DNA from 4 places in the Paenibacillus sp. MAHUQ-45 genome. Region 3 is predicted to be linked to each of the others. Evidence: riboswitches for the same ligand, from Rfam matches in the RefSeq annotation. Region 3 holds a riboswitch; each other region holds the start of a gene.
The links. A riboswitch is a leader RNA that binds a small molecule or an ion and turns the genes downstream of it on or off. The one in region 3 is predicted to bind thiamine pyrophosphate.
Positions count from the first base shown of each region.

Region 1: it holds a riboswitch for thiamine pyrophosphate, as region 3 does, so the genes downstream of both, thiC (phosphomethylpyrimidine synthase ThiC) here and AC3Y23_RS21680 (ABC transporter substrate-binding protein) in region 3, are expected to answer to the same signal.
Region 2: it holds a riboswitch for thiamine pyrophosphate, as region 3 does, so the genes downstream of both, AC3Y23_RS25205 (thiamine phosphate synthase) here and AC3Y23_RS21680 (ABC transporter substrate-binding protein) in region 3, are expected to answer to the same signal.
Region 4: it holds a riboswitch for thiamine pyrophosphate, as region 3 does, so the genes downstream of both, AC3Y23_RS28945 (ABC transporter ATP-binding protein) here and AC3Y23_RS21680 (ABC transporter substrate-binding protein) in region 3, are expected to answer to the same signal.

Region 1 covers NZ_JBYUPV010000012.1:195,594-199,718, forward strand. Annotated here, with positions in the region: gene AC3Y23_RS23200 (hypothetical protein) at 1-298, shown strand, start outside; gene AC3Y23_RS23205 (aminoglycoside phosphotransferase family protein) at 316-1,245, shown strand; gene AC3Y23_RS23210 (HEAT repeat domain-containing protein) at 1,341-1,778, shown strand; TPP riboswitch at 1,933-2,039, shown strand; gene thiC (phosphomethylpyrimidine synthase ThiC) at 2,155-3,948, shown strand; gene AC3Y23_RS23220 (hypothetical protein) at 4,035-4,125, shown strand, end outside.
Region 2 covers NZ_JBYUPV010000015.1:16,360-20,484, forward strand. Annotated here, with positions in the region: gene AC3Y23_RS25190 (thiazole synthase) at 1-449, opposite strand, end outside; gene AC3Y23_RS25195 (ThiF family adenylyltransferase) at 480-1,514, opposite strand; gene thiS (sulfur carrier protein ThiS) at 1,520-1,723, opposite strand; gene AC3Y23_RS25205 (thiamine phosphate synthase) at 1,728-2,372, opposite strand; TPP riboswitch at 2,501-2,602, opposite strand; gene AC3Y23_RS25210 (Rpn family recombination-promoting nuclease/putative transposase) at 2,765-3,625, shown strand; gene AC3Y23_RS25215 (ornithine cyclodeaminase family protein) at 4,071-4,125, shown strand, end outside.
Region 3 covers NZ_JBYUPV010000011.1:40,552-44,676, forward strand. Annotated here, with positions in the region: gene AC3Y23_RS21670 (MFS transporter) at 1-364, shown strand, start outside; gene AC3Y23_RS21675 (hypothetical protein) at 440-1,891, shown strand; TPP riboswitch at 1,993-2,104, shown strand; gene AC3Y23_RS21680 (ABC transporter substrate-binding protein) at 2,321-3,388, shown strand; gene AC3Y23_RS21685 (MTH1187 family thiamine-binding protein) at 3,439-3,732, shown strand; gene AC3Y23_RS21690 (ABC transporter permease) at 3,729-4,125, shown strand, end outside.
Region 4 covers NZ_JBYUPV010000026.1:6,170-10,294, reverse strand. Annotated here, with positions in the region: gene AC3Y23_RS28955 (hypothetical protein) at 524-907, opposite strand; gene AC3Y23_RS28950 (hypothetical protein) at 954-1,442, opposite strand; TPP riboswitch at 1,590-1,697, shown strand; gene AC3Y23_RS28945 (ABC transporter ATP-binding protein) at 1,798-2,571, shown strand; gene AC3Y23_RS28940 (ABC transporter permease) at 2,552-3,331, shown strand; gene AC3Y23_RS28935 (ABC transporter substrate-binding protein) at 3,328-4,125, shown strand, end outside.

The DNA.
Region 1 (4,125 bases), on a different contig from region 3:
TACTTATGTATACAAAATCTCTCCGAATTGGGGTAGTTTCACGGTAAAACCAGCAGATCAGGAGACTCGTCCTGATTCGGAGAACGCCTCACTCAAATGCTGCCGGGAATTGTTCAAGCTGATGCAGGATTTCGGCGTGTCTGGTTCAGTATTCGAGCTGTACAGCTGCTGGGCGGACGAGGAGGGTGAGCCGCGCAACAAGAAGCATGACCGCGTAATTGATCTCTCCACATTTAGCTTGGAGCAGGGATTTGACTTGCAAGAGAAAGGGTATATTGTGGTGAAGCTTCCTACGTAGATACAGGAGGGATGCAGGTGGAGCGGTTATTGGGTATTCCCGGCGCGAGCGCCTGGACGAAGATAGAGCCTGTCCTCAAGGGCTGGTCTAATGATAAAAAGTATTATATCGAGGACACCGGCGGCCGCAAGCTTCTGCTGCGGGTATCGGACGGGAAGAATCATGCACAGAAGCAAGCAGAGTATGAAATGATTCAGCGGGTCAATAAGCTCGACTTTCCAATGTCACGGGCGGTGGATTTCGGCGCGTGGGGTGAAGGTGCGGAGCGCAGTACATATATGCTTTTGACTTGGGTGGAGGGCCAGCCGCTGGAGGACTGTCTGCTCTCTGTGGCAGAAGAAGAACAGTATGCACTTGGGGTTGAAGCCGGGAGGATACTCAAGCAGATTCATACGATTTCGAACAACTGTGATCTTGCAGATTGGGAAAGTCGGATGCAGGCCAAGATATTACAGCGGGTACAGGAGTATGAGCAAGGCTGTCCCTTCAGGGTTGAAGGTGATAAGATGGCGATTGCTTTTGTGAGGGAGAATATCGGGGCGATTTCGCAAGTGAAAAAAGTATATCAGCACGGCGATTTCCACATCGGTAATCATATTTACACAAGTGAGGGCCGGATTGGTATCATCGATTTCAATCGTTGGGATAACGGGGATTATGCTGAAGAATTTTACAAGCTGCAAGCATTTGACCGAGAGCATAGCGTTGCTTTTACACGTGGAAAATTGGATGGTTACTTCGATGGGCCTCCTCCTCAGGATTTCTGGGTCAGACTCGCAGTGTATGTGGCCTATACTTCTATATTTTCGATCCAGTGGGCGATTCCATTCGGAAGTGCTGATATTGAGGGGATGCAGGCGCGCTGCCGGATGGCGTTCACGGACTATGATCACTTTCAAAGGCTGATCCCGCATTGGTATGCGGAAGGAAGAGCCGGGGAGCTGTAAGACGGGATTATTATTTGTTTGTCCAAAAGATTGATATTGGGGATAGCGGTACGGTAGAATTGGTACAGATTGATTATAGAAGGGAATTGTGACTTTTGAACAACGAAGAAGTGCAGCAAGAGCTGCCGGAAAATTATGAGCAGTTAAAAAAGGAAGCGGGTCGTTCCGCGGATTGGAAAGCCCGTTTGGCGGCAGTAGAAGAGCTTGGCCGTACACCGCATAAGCAGGTTATTGATATTTTGAAGCGTCTGGTGGAGAACGATCCTGTATATACCGTACAAGAGGCGGCTTACCGTGCATTAGTGGCTTTTGGCGAAGAGGTGCAAGAGCCGTCCAAAAACAAACCTGAACTATTTAAGGGTTTGTCCAAGATTCTACTGAGAATCAAGAAGAGTCTGCCGAAAGACCACTCATATGAGGACTTCAAAGAGAAGTTCAAGAAGATGAGAATCGACATCTACGACGCTTACGAAGGTGAAAAAGGCGCCGAATTTGATCAATGGCTGGAGAGCAAATGGCAATCGGCTAAATAGTTCTACACAGGAATGAGCCCTCTCTGATCAGAGAGGGTTTTTCGGCGTTACCCTCTGCTTGTTGTCTGTTCTTAACACAACACATCCAACCCTAAAGCTGCAGAGGGTGTTGACGAATTCCAATTATACCGTTAACTTATAACTAATTAGATAAGATAACCACTAGGGGAGCCTGAATAGGCTGAGACGGGAAAATTGCATTCCTGGACCCTTGAACCTGATCTGGATCATACCAGCGTAGGAAAGTGGAGACGGAACTTTTTTCTGTATAGCCAGGTCTATTTTTCTGGTTGTTCATGGATAAAGCCGCTCCATGTGGAGCGGCTTTTTTGGCGCTTGTCTTATTTATATCCCATAGTACAGGAGGATGCATAAGATGGCACATGAACACGAGCAGGACAAGAAACGAGAGTATGATAAGGTGGACCTTTCAGCTTTTCCGGGTAGTCGCAAAGTGTATGTGGAAGGGCAACATCCCGATATCCGGGTACCTATGCGGGAGATTAAGCTCAGACGGACCGAAGGGGTTGCTGGCGAAGAGGAGAACGTCCCTGTGCGTGTCTATGATACTAGCGGACCCTATACAGACAGTGACATTGAGAATGACATTCGCCAGGGGCTGCCGCCTCACCGTAAGTCCTGGATTGAGCAGCGTGGGGATGCCGAATGGTATCAGGGACGGACGCTTAAACCAGAAGATAACGGACATGCGATGGGAAAATCGGCCGTGGAGGCGTTCCCAGGATTGCAGCGACGTCCGCTTCGAGCAAAAGCTGGCCGGAATGTTACGCAGCTGCACTACGCGCGAAAAGGTATCATCACTTCCGAGATGGAGTTTATATCCATCCGAGAAAATGTAAGTCCTGAATTCGTTAGGGATGAGGTAGCGAGTGGACGCGCCATTATTCCAGCTAATATTAATCACCCTGAGAGTGAGTCGATGATTATTGGGCGCAACTTCCTTGTGAAGATCAACGCGAATATCGGAAACTCTGCTGTATCCTCTTCCATTGAGGAAGAAGTGGAGAAGATGAGGTGGGCCACCCGCTGGGGTGCTGACAACATTATGGATCTCTCTACGGGCAAAAATATTCATCATACCCGGGAATGGATTATCCGCAATTCTCCCGTGCCGATCGGTACTGTGCCGATCTATCAGGCTCTCGAAAAGGTGAATGGAAAAGCAGAGGATCTGACATGGGAAGTTTACCGTGATACGCTGATTGAGCAGGCGGAACAGGGAGTGGATTATTTTACAATTCATGCTGGGGTGCTGCTTCGTTACATCCCCCTGACAGCCGGACGAATGACGGGCATTGTCTCCCGTGGTGGGTCGATTATGGCGGCCTGGTGTCTGGCTCATCATCAGGAGAACTTCCTCTACACGCATTTCGAGGATATCTGTGAGATTATGAAAGCCTATGATGTCGCCTTCTCTCTGGGAGACGGGCTGCGGCCGGGATCTATCGCTGATGCCAATGACGAGGCCCAGTTCGCGGAGCTGGAGACGCTGGGTGAACTGACGACACTAGCTTGGAAGCATGATGTTCAGGTCATGGTAGAGGGGCCGGGCCATGTGCCGATGCATCTAATCAAGGAGAATATGGACAAGCAGCTTGAGCATTGTCATGGAGCGCCATTTTATACGCTGGGACCCTTAACCACGGACATTGCGCCGGGCTATGACCATATTACTTCCGCTATCGGGGCAGCCATGATCGGCTGGTTCGGGACGGCGATGTTATGCTACGTTACGCCCAAGGAGCATTTGGGACTGCCGAACAAGAACGACGTGCGTGAAGGTGTGATTGCCTACAAAATTGCTGCCCACGCCGCAGATTTGGCCAAAGGCCATCCGGGTGCCCAAGAGCGGGATAACGCGTTGTCCAAAGCACGCTTTGAATTCCGCTGGCGGGATCAATTCCATCTGTCGCTCGATCCTGAGCGGGCACTGGAGTACCATGATGAGACGCTGCCAGCAGAAGGTGCCAAGACAGCCCATTTCTGCTCCATGTGCGGCCCGAAGTTCTGCAGTATGCGTATTTCTCACGATATTCGCAACTCTGGAAGAGTGCAGGATGAACCCATACAGGAGCAGGAGGCCATCGTTGCTGGGATGCGCGAGAAATCTGCTGAGTTCAGAGGGGGCGGCAGCCAGATATATCAATAGAGGTAACGTCAGGAGTTGCATCGGCAAGCGCATTGGGGATAATAGAGAGTAGATAATACTACCTTACAGATGCAAAGGATGAAGACATGTCAGTTCAAAATTTAACGCAATTGTTTCAAGATTACCTTCAACTGTCGGACAGTCTGCGGCCTGGATACTCTGCCAGCCTGGGAACAG
Region 2 (4,125 bases), on a different contig from region 3:
ACCGCTGCCGCCCCGGCATCCCGCAGCCGCAGAGCAGCGCCCAGGTCGGGGGTCATGTAAGGGAGCACGATAAAGCCTTCTGCAGCCAGCACTTCCGTTGCGCGAATCGTCTCCATATTGTCAGGCAGCAAATAGCGTTGGTCTTTAATAACCTCAAGTTTGATCCAATTGCCCATATCAGCCGCCTTGGCGAGCCGGGCGATACGGATGGCTTCTTCTGCGTTTCGGGCACCGGAGGTGTTGGGTAGTAGCGTCATACTGTCAGGGATATGCTGCAAAATATTTTCCTCCCCCCACTCAGGATTGACTCTCCTTAACGCAACAGTAATGACTTCTGCACCTGATGCTGCAATCACCTCGGGAATCAGGGTATTGCGGTTATACTTGCCGGTGCCGATGAACAAGCGGCTGGTCAGCGCTTTGCCGCCAATCTGGAAGATATCGTTCATGCTGAGAACCCCTCTCTATAATCCGATTTTTTAGCCAAAATATCGATGGTATACTGTACGGGCCTCAGCAGTATCTGAGGTTCCGTGGATGAATACCCGGCCATCCGGGAACAGAGCAATCCGGTGTTTTGCTAAGTCCAACGACAGCATGTATGGATTTCGTCTCACCTCTCCATGCACTGCGAGAATTTCTTCCCATAGTTTCAGATTTAGGCGGCTTGAACGGGCCGGGCGGATCTGCACGGTCTCTCTGCCGCATAATACAGCGGTCTTGGACAGATTGGTCGCAGACAGGAAGGGATAGAGGGGTTTTTCGCCGCAGCTGGGACAGTCGGTACGTTTAAGCTGTTCCGTAACGATCGAGACATGCCGATTCTCCCACAGGTCAAAGGAAACCAGTGTCCCGCGTAGAGATTCCTTCTGTCCGGAGAGCCATTTTAACGCCTCGGCAGTCTGGTAAGCAGCAGTCATCTGTACAGCCGGCTGAATAATACCCACCGAGTCGCAAGTATCCCCTTCGGCGTGAAGCTCGTCAATCAGGCAGTGGAGGCAGGCGCTCTCTCCGGGGACGACCGTCATAGATATACCGCTGCTTCCTGTGCAAGCTCCGTAAATCCAAGGGATACCTGTCTTGGCCGAAATATCGTTAATAATCATTCTGACCTCAAAATTATCGGAGGCATCGAGAATCAAATCGACCCCACGTGCATACTCTACAATCTCATCGGCGGCAGCATCGGCTACAATTCCTTCCACAGTCACATAAGAGTTCACGCTCTGTAGTCTCTGTGCCGCTGCGATTGCTTTGGGTAATCTTTGCTCTGCATCGGCTTCACTGTACAAATTCTGGCGCTGGAGATTGCTCCACTCCACGTAATCCCGGTCGACGATCACTATTTTGCCTACCCCGGCGCGGACCAGCGTCTCGGCAATAGCAGACCCCAGTGCGCCTGCACCCAGAATGAGCACACTGGAGGCGGCTAGTCTTGCTTGACCTTCCGCGCCTATGCCGTGAAAACGTACCTGCCTGCTGTACCGCTCCTGTTCTTCCGTAGTTAGAGTCAATTCGTTCAACCTCCCCCCACAAAATGTACAAACTCTATCCGGTCACCTTCGGACAGCCGGGTGACGCCATATGCGTCCTTGGGCACCACTTCACCGTTTACTTCCACCAGAACTCGCCGCCCTTTCCAGGGTGTCTCTGCCAAAATATCGGCAACAGTAACACAATGCTGTCTTAGTAGGGTGTCTTTTCCATTCAGTTGAACCTGCATATCTTCACCTCCCCTCAAGCCATGCAGTCTGAATGGCTGTGTGGTAAGCTTCTGCTTGTGCCACTGGATCTGCTGCGCTGCTAATGCCAGATAGAATGGCAATCCCCTCTGCACCGCGCCTGATGACTGCTCCGGCATTGTCCGGCTGAATTCCTCCGATGGCAATGACCGGAACCGGGCATCTAGCTGCGGTTTCTTCGAGAATGTCCAGACCACGTGGGGGCAGACCCGGCTTGCTGGCAGATTCATAGACATGGCCAAAAAGGCAATAATCTGCTCCTTCACCCGCCGCGCTGACTGCTTCTTGTGGCGAATGGATGGAGCAGCCGATGCGCATTCCTGGGGCTAAAGGTCGCGCCGAAGTTACACGTAAGCTATGTCCTGCAAGCTGTACACCGCCGGTCCCTGCGGCAAGAGCGACATCCAATCGATCGTTCACAACAATAGCTTCCAGAGGGATGCCTGCTTGGTGCATTTGGGTTACGATTTCGAAAAGCGCTTTGGCTGTAAGCTGTCTATCCCGCAGGTGGAAATAGTCTACATAGGGGAGAACAGCTAGGGAAAGACGCAGCCAATCTGCAAGCGATATTCCTTCCGGGGAGATCAGATGCAGTTCAGGGCCGTTAGCGGCGGGAAATCGTTTTTTCATAAAAGGAATCGCTCCATGTTACGTAATGGTGTTGCACTCCATAAAATCCAACACAAAAAGCCGCCCTCCTGATCGGAAGACGGCTAAGCACGACAACGGAAAACAAGCCATAACAAAAGGCAAGCCCGGACTCTTAACGCGCACTTCCCTACGCTGGTATTAACCAGATCAGGTTCAAAGGGTCCGAATATTGCATTCGTCTCAGCCACGCGGCTCCCCTAGTGTCGGTTCGTATGAGATTGTTAATGTCACTATACACGATTATTCAGGGAGATACAATTGGAAATTGGGAAAATGTTGAATAAGAGTAGACGGATAAAATTCATAGAAATGAGGGCGAAGGTTGTTCTATCTTGGTATAATAAACGATAAGAAGAATGGAGCTAACCGATATGGAATTGCTCGATCCGAGAGTCGATTTTGTGTTCAAACGAATCTTTGGCAGTGAGAATAACAAGGATGTGTTGTTGGCTTTTCTGAACCGTATATTTATTCAGGCTGGAGAACCACCGCTTACCGAGATTATCCTGATGAACCCTTACACCGACAAGGACGATCCGCTCGACAAGCAGTCCATATTCGATGTTTATGCAAAGACAACTGAGGGTAAGCTGATCGATATCGAGATGCAGTTATTCAACAAGTATGATATTGAAAAGCGGACGCTGTTCTATTGGAGCAAACGGTATGCCAGTCAGCTTAAGGAAGGTGAAAAGTACCAGGAGTTGAAGAAGTGTGTGACGATCAACATTCTGAACTATGCTTTCCTGTCAAATGACGAATACCACAGTGTATTTCATCTCCGTGAAGACCGCACTGGAATACAGTTTATTGATGATATCGAGGTGCACTTTTTGGAGCTGCCGAAGCTTGAAGATATGATTCCTTCGAATAGCGGACTAGAAAATTGGCTGCTGTTCCTCAAAGGAGTAGACCCAACCCATTGGGAGGTGCTGAAGATGAATGAACCAGGACTGGAAAAGGCTATGGACACCCTGCAGTACTTAAGCCAGGATTCGGAGGCCCGCCGTTTGTATGAAGCCCGTCAGAAATATCTGCATGACGAAGCGTCAATGATCGAAGGGGCGAAGCAAGCCGGACTTAAAGCTGGTGTTGAGGAAGGAATTAAAGAGGGGATCAAAGAAGGGATCAAAGAGGTTGCCAAGAACATGCTGTCCTTGAATATGGATATCGCTACCATTTCCAAAGCAACTGGATTGTCGGAACAAGAGATTCTTGCGCTGAAAAAGTAGCTAGAGGATTGAAATAGTCAACTCTGTTCCGTGGAAAACTACAGCAAGTTTTATTGTGAATTTAAGAATAATTAGCTATTATATAGCTACAAATAAATACCGTGCTTGTTTTTATCCCCGGGTAAAAACGAAGAAAAGCATTGAGTCTCATTCCCGTTAGGGCCTATTTATTAGGAGGGGTGAGATTCAATGCTTTTTTTAAACCTATATAAGACGAACTTAAGAACCGAACGTAAGGCTCATCGTCACTACGGTGGAATGTTTGGACTTCCGGTCGCTGTTGTCCCCAGATTTCCTCTTTAATACCGCTTCTAGCGGTTGGAATCTGGTGACAAAGGCGATCGCTTCGCTCCTACAGTTCCAAACTTCCCCCTTCACTCCTCTTCGCTTTTCGTTACTTTCTTTTGTTCGGCTTATATAATTCTACTTTCCAGAGGTGCCACGAATGCGAATCTTAAGTGATAAGGATGTTAAAAAAGTATTGAATGTTCAGCAGGTAA
Region 3 (4,125 bases):
GGGCAGCTGCCTGATGACCGTGTTGCTGCTGGCCCTGTTTCCATTCACGGAACATCGTCTTGTTGCCTTTGCCATTATCATTCTGCTGGGCTTGTTCATGTCCGGTCTTTTCTCCATCGCCTTGGTCTTCTCCAGCAAATTAATGCCGGGTACCGAGGAATCCACACCAAGTATTATGATCGCCTCCGGCGGGATTGGCGGAGCACTTCTGCCACTACTTACCGGCTGGTCGATGGATCACCTACAAGTGACGCAAACGGCCGGACTGCTTGCAGCATTGGCTAGTGTTCTCTTCCTGCTCAGCCTTGCTGCCTGGAGAATACGTCCCGGACAGGATTCCGCACAGACAACACCCGGCCATTAAGGCCGGGTAATCATAATTTGCTTTTTGGGGTAATGTAGATTGTGTTGATATCCTGTACATAAGGTGGTACTCATGATGGATATGCTATCTGCCGAACCCCTACTACATACCGCACTGCTCCAGTTTATTTTCCCCTTCTCCATCAAGCAAGGGGCGTCTGCACGACTGATTTCCGAACTGGAGAAGAGCGGATATACTTCTTTTTCTCTCGATAAAAAAGAACTGGAAGACGCTTATTATGGCAATGGATACCGTGTCTCCCACGAAAAGATGGAGCGCACCTATCTGCCTTTCGCAGCCCATGTTCTGTTCCCACAGGATGATGATAAGGATTCTTTCCGACGCTTTTCACGCGTGAATAATTTGACCTGCCGAATGGAAATGTCACAACTGAACGTAGCCTTCCGGGTACTCTCCACAGATCTGTTCATTTGCCCGTTTCAGACCGGTTTTGTAACCCTGCGGGTGCAGATTGAGGAAGAAAAGCTCCCCTTTAGCATCGCCTTGGAATTTGCCGACCGTTTCCGTACCCTTGAGAACGTCAGTGTACAGGATGAACTGATGGTTATTCACAGCGGAGAACGGTCCTTCCGTCAAGTCGAGGATTTTATCTTTAATGGTCTGGCGGATGGGCTGAAGCCGTTCTTAGACCAATCCGAGCTGAACGGGGCTTATTTTGAGACGCTGCCTTTTTTTGTAGATGAACGTATGCTGGTACAAGCCTTTTATGGTCTGGAACCGGATGGAGATACCGATGATATCCCTTTGAACATACGCTTTCGCGCCTCCCAGCTTGATGGGCTGGATGCGGCCAATCGCCCCTACATCAGTGCCAGCGATCCTGGATACATCGAACAATACTGTCAAGAGCATACTTATAACCGTTGGGGTCCCCAAACGTATTATATAACCAATGAACAGACCTTCTGCTGCATCAGCCGGGCTGAACGCTCACTCGCCGTACCGCTTGCCAATCAAATGTACGGGGAATATTATTATGGCCTGCTACTTAATATGTTCCACAAGATCGTCCTGCTGAAACTTGCCAATATGCACTCCCGGCTGCGCATCAATCGGGATAATGATGATATTGAGGATCTGATCTTCTACATCAATAAGTTCTCAGCCAAATTCTATTTTCTGGAGCTGATCTCGGGGTCGCAGGGTCGGGAGATTTTCATCCAGCTCCGCAAAGTTTATGGCAACGATGCGCTGTTCGACGAGGTGAAGCAGACACTGAATGATCTGTTTCAGTATCAGGTGCAGTTCCAGTCGAAACGGCGAGATATGCTGCTGATGATTCTGACCGTCTTCACTGTGGTAAGCGGGATATACGGAATGAATCAGGTGATTGACGATCTGGAGGGCAGTATTCAATGGGGCAAAATGATGGAATATTCCCTCTTCCAGTATTTCGCGCTAGCATTAACCTTCAGCGGTATTGTGATCAGCATTGTCCTGACTGTACGGGAGATCTGGAACAGCATCACGGCCCGCCGCCGGAAAAAAATTAAATATCAGGGGTAGTCGAAGCGCCTTAAGCTGCCAAATGAACAACAAAGCTGCTGGACAACGAAAAGATGGGCGTCTATAATTACACCGTAAGCAAGTAGCATCACCCGTTAACTTCATAGCACCAGGGGGGCTGGAATTGGCCGGCTGAGAGTGTATCCCTCAAGATACTGACCCTTATACCTGATCTGGATAATGCCAGCGTAGGAACCGTAATTGAGCATGGCCGCTTTAGGGCCAATGCCATCCTTGCGCAAAGCCGCGTCCCGTTCATCTTCGGGACGCTTTTTTTATGGTATATTTCCGATTAATGCATTTCATGGGGAATTGAATCGCGCTGCCTGCATTTTAGGTAGCGGGTGACGATGTGAAGACGGGAAATTCGCCGGAATTGACGCAGTCATACTGCTGAGGACCGGTACCATCAAAGGAGAGATAGAAAAAATGGGAGTCAAGAAACTGCTTATGCTGAGCCTGACCTGTTTGCTCGTTATCGCGGTTGCCGGATGCGGTAGCAATAACGGCAACTCTGCCGGAAGCAACAAGGAAGCAGACAAGACAAACACTGGCGCCACTCAGACCGCCGGGGAGTCAGGCACGCCGCAAGAACTGACCAAAATCAAGATCGCGCTCGACTGGACACCGAACACGAACCATACGGGGTTATATGTCGCAAGAGATCTTGGGTACTACAAGGAAGAGGGACTGGATGTTGAAATTGTGCAGCCTGGCGCAGCCGGTGCAGACACGATGGTCACTTCCGGTGAAGCCGCTTTTGGTATCGGGTATCAGGAAGGCCTGACTTTGGCCCGCCTACAGGGCGTACCGCTGGTCTCGCTTGCCGCCATCATTCAGCATAATACGTCTGGTTTTGCGGCTCCGAAGAGCAAGGGCATTACCTCTCCGAAGGATTTTGAAGGAAAAACATATGGAGGCTGGGGTTCCCCGGTGGAAGAAGCAGCACTCAAAGCTATCATGGACCCGGAAGGCGCCGATGTGAAAAAGGTAAAGATCATCAATATGGGCGAAGCCGACTTTTTTACAGCTGTGAAGCGGGATATTGATTTCGCCTGGATTTTCTATGCCTGGACCGGTATTCAAGCTGAACTGCGCGGGGAACCAATCGACATGCTCTATGTAAAGGATTACGCGCCACAGCTCGATTATTACACACCTGTGCTGACCACCAGCGAGAAAGAGATCACCGAGCATCCCGAGATCGTCAAAGCCTTCGTTAAAGCGACCTCCAAAGGCTACAAATACGCCATCGATCATCCAGAGGATGCCGCGAATATTCTGATCAAAGCCGTCCCTGACCTCGATCCGAAACTTGTGATGGCCAGTCAGAAATGGCTCAGTCCAAAATATCAGGATGATGCGCCGCGCTGGGGTGAACAAAAGGCCGAGGTCTGGAAAAACTATGCCGACTGGATGTATGGCCTTAAGCTGCTCGAGAAACCAGTAGATACCAGCAAAGCGTTTACGAATGATTATCTCCCGGCAGCACAGTAAATAAGTGTATTCATATTCAACCATAATAGATTAAGAAAGGATTGATTATATTGGCTAACACACTACTCAGCATTCAGGTTATTCCTAAAACTCCTAACAATGAGGATTCCATCCCTTATGTGGATAAAGCTATCGAGGTTATTCAGAAGTCTGGTGTGAAGCATCAAGTGAACCCGCTCGAAACGACGATGGAAGGCGAACTAAATGACCTGCTAGAAGTCGTGCGCGAGATGCATGAAGCACTAGTCCAAGCCGGCAGCCCGAGCGTTATCTCCCAGATCAAAATCGCCCACAATCCGAACGGAATCAGCATGGACAAACTGACGGAGAAATACCGGCCGTGAGATCGTCCTGGAAGCAGATATGGCCGCCCTTTGTGGCGGTCATCTTCTTTTTGACAGTATGGCAGCTATCCGTATCTTTCTTTGATATTGAAAAATGGATTCTGCCTAGTCCCCGCGATATCGGGCATGAATTCGCAGGCAATCCCGCCGGCATCTGGGAGCATACGCTGGCTACACTGAAGCTGACGCTGATCGGCTTTCCCATTGGTACTGGTGTGGGCCTTGTGGTAGCGCTGCTGCTGCACCTGCTGCCGTGGGCGAAACGAGCCTTTTATCCGCTATTGATCCTGAGCCAGAACGTCCCATCCATCGCCTTGGGACCCTTGCTTGTCATCTGGTTCGGATTCGGCTTGCTGCCAAAGATGGTGCTGATTACGCTGGTCTGTTTCTTCC
Region 4 (4,125 bases), on a different contig from region 3:
ACGCTAAATGGACTATTGCGGTAGAATTAACATACAATATTGTCCTTAATTACCGTCGACCCCTTAACTACAGAAGATTTAGGGTACAAAAATGTCGTTAATTTCACTTCGGCAATAAGTTCAGGGTGTGCAGTTTTTTTAATGCGTTCTATGTAGGCAATCTTCCTTACCTTTCTGAAGTCCCTTAAAGCCGCAGCTGCTGAATCAGAAGCGCTAACGATGAAAAAACCTCCGGATCCGCGCATGTACGCGAACCTGGAGGTTTCTATGTGCTAAGTAAACTATGGATAACTTTCTATTTTCCTTCGAACAATTGTATTAAATTCTCAGTTCCGGCCGCGACGCTGCCAGGTACTATCTTATAAAATCAGCTTGTACCACCCTGTTTCACCTAAGAAGTCATCTCTTGTAATATTTTCTCCACCTATTATTTGTCGTTAATTATTAATCGTTCCAATTCCCCTCTTCAGATACTATTTGCACTTTATTACTCCCTCTGGAGGTCTAAAACCTCTTATTCACGCTAGACATTTGTTATATTTATCACTGCTTTTGTTCTCTTATAGTACCGTATTTCAATATCCTTATCGTTTTGTATTTCTTTCATTTGATCAGTAGTTATTTTGAACTTCATTTCTCTTCCATCAGATGTTTTTACAATAACTATATTACCTCTTCTATTGACCAATTGACCTTGAAATATCATAAAACCTTGCTTCGCTAAGTCTAAAATTATCACAATTGCTATAACAACAAATATTGGGATCGGAAAGAATTGTACAATCAACACCCAAGTTGGTCTCTCTAATAAGATACTTGCGAATAACTGCATCAATGAAATGATAATAAACATTAACGACATAAACATAACTATTTGTAATTTTGTTTTCGCAGTCCTTTCTTTCATCTTGTCACTCCTTTTATTTTAGCGTTCTTGTCATGCTACTAGTATTTTAGGATAGCCCGGAGACATCTTCGTCTTCTGATACTTCATCTAGTGGTAATGACGCATTAAGTAATTCCCCTTGGTCATCCATTTCTCGCAAAAAAGCATTAACAGTATCAACATCTATCGTTTGCACTATTATCAAGTGTCCTATATGAATTCCTGGTAATTCTAGTGCTGCTTGTCTAGCAAAATGCTGCTTTAATTTATCCGGTGTTGTAATGATGCACCAACGTTTTACTCGATCATTAAATGTTAATGTAATTTCAATGAATTCCATTGTTTCAAGGTCATCATCGAATTTCCAATCAGTCAATATATGCACTTCTTCGTCAGTAAAATTAAAGTAGTACTTATCAATCCAAACGCTTCTTCCGTGGTCTCCGACGATCCTAATTTTTTCTTCTTTTTCAGCTAGTATTTCATATTTCTTCCCTTTGGTTAGCGCATTTTCATAATTCCCGATACTGCTACAGATTGCTTTGTCTAATTCCAATGAGATCACCTTAGTTGAATGGATTGAATACACTGGTTCTTAATTTTTAGGCACACTGATTTTAACAAAAACAGCCCCTGCTATTTACAATACTATAAAATATGGTATATTTATATCCGAATTATGAAACTTGATAGCGATAAAACCTTTTTTCACTAGGGGAGCCTGTATTTGGCTGAGACGAAAGCGGTAAGCTTCGGACCCTTGGAACCTGATCTGGATCATACCAGCGGAGGGAAGTGGAACTGAAATTCGGGTATTGCATGGCTCTTCTTTTTGCAAACTTAAATTTTAGACCCCTTTATTTCCGCCGGGAGATAAAGGGGTCTTTTTTTATCGTGCTAAGGAGGTTACGGTGATTACGGAAATCATCTCTGTGCACAATTTATCCTACGCCTACGCCAAATCTGCATTGGCACCGGTACTGACAGACATCTCCCTTACGGTTCACCAAGGTGAATTCGTTTCCGTTGTCGGGACCAGTGGATGTGGTAAAAGCACGCTTTTCAAAATTATCGCCGGATTGCTGGAGCCGAGCAGCGGAGAGCTACATCTTCACGGAGTTTCGGCTACCGCCAAGCGGTTAGGCCAGGTCGCTTACATGCCCCAGCAAGATCTGCTGCTGCCCTGGAGGACGGTACTGGAGAATTGTCTGCTTCCCTGGGAGATCAAGCGCAGCCGTAGCAAAGCCCAGGTTACTAGTCAGGTTATTGAACTGCTGGAGCGCTTAGGTCTGGCTGGCATTGAAAATTCATTCCCCCATGAATTGTCAGGCGGAATGCGGCAGCGGGTAGCTTTTCTGCGAACGCTTATTACGGGGGGCGACCTACTGCTGCTAGACGAGCCCTTTGGGGCACTCGATCATATGACCAAACGAGAAATGCATAGCTGGTTACTGGAGATTTTGGATGAGCTGGACAAGACGATTCTCTTCATTACGCATGATCTGGAAGAAGCTTTGCTGCTCAGTGACCGCATCTACCTCTTGCCTGGACGGGCAGAAGGACAAGTAGAGGAAATACTCGTGGATCTGCCGAGGCCCCGGCATTGCCGAATGAATTATGAGCCGCGGTTTATAGAGCTGCGGGCTGAACTGGAGCGCAGACTGTATGACAAAACTGCTGTTTAGAACAAGCTGGCGGAATTATGGACCGTTCTTACTTCTGCTGCTATTTATTCTCGGTTTGTGGGAGACGCTGGCGCGGATAGATGTCCTGCCCCCCTTCATTCTCCCGGGTCCTCTATCCATAGGGACCGCTCTGGTTGAAAACAGGAAATTACTATTCGGGCTACATTTGCCCGCCACCTTACAAGAGGTACTGCTTGGCTATGCTTTGTCCGTCACCTGCGGTACTTTACTGGGACTTGGCATGCATATGTGGCGTCCGCTGGAAAAGGCACTGTATCCCTTTGTTATCATCAGCCAGACCATTCCGCTGATCGCGCTGTCTCCTGTCTTCATTATGTGGTTCGGATACACGCTGTGGAGCAAGGTCGCCGTGGTGTTCCTGACCGCCTTTTTCCCAGTGGTAGTTGGTACTTATGATGGGCTGCAGCAGAAGATTCCTGCCTACGAGGACCTGCTCCGCACCATGGGTGCCAGCACACGCCAAATTCTGCTCAAGACACGAATTCCGCTGGCGCTGCCCTCTTTCTTTTCCGGCCTCAAGCTGTCGATGGTCTACTGTGTGATTGGGGCAACGATTGGCGAATGGCTCGGTGGCAGCAAAGGGCTCGGTTATTTTAGCCGCAGAATGGCAGGGAACTTGCAGAGCAAAGAAATGTTTGCCGCAGTGGTCTTGCTATCCGCGATGGGCGTTGGCTTGTTTCTCGTTATCGCTATGATTGAGAAGATTATTTTTAAGAAAAGAGGATTTCACAACAAATGATTACTAGACATCACAGGTTCAAAAAGATTGTTCCGCTTCTGTTGCTTGCAATGACAGTGTTGCTTGTGAGCGGTTGCGGCGAAAAGGTAAAGTCTAAAAGCTCTGGAAGCGAAACCGGGGCAGCAGCAAGTAAGCCGCATAAACTCACACTGATGCTGGATTGGTACCCGAATGCTGTCCATTCCTTCCTTTACGCTGCTCAGGAGAACGGGTATTTTGCCGAGGAAGGGCTAGACGTAGAGATTCAAATGCCGGCAGACAGCAATGATGCGTTGAAGCTCGTAGCTGCTAACAAAATCGATCTCGCATTGAGTTATCAGCCACAGGTGCTGATGGCACGGGGTGAGCAGATTCCTGTCCTCTCCATCGCCGCAATTGTCAGACATCCCTTGAACCATCTGATGGTTCCGGCCAACTCTTCTGTGAAGACACCTGCTGACCTGACCGGGAAGACCGTAGGCTATTCCTCCATCCCGCTCTATGAAGCCATGGTGAAAACGATGGTCCGCAGCAGCGGAGGTGATCCAGAATCCTTACAGCTCGTAGATGTTGGCTTCAATCTCATTCCGGCCCTCTCCACAGGGCAAACGGATGCCATCATCGGCGGTTTTATCAATCATGAGCAGCTGATCCTGGAAAAAGAAGGACATCCGGTAACCTCCCTAAATCCGACGGATTACGGGGTGCCAGATTATTATGAGCTTGTGCTGGTAGCCAGCCAAGAAGGAATGCAGAACTCTCAGGCTTATTTCAAAAAATTTCTGACCGCCGCCGCCAAAGGTCAAAAGTTCGTC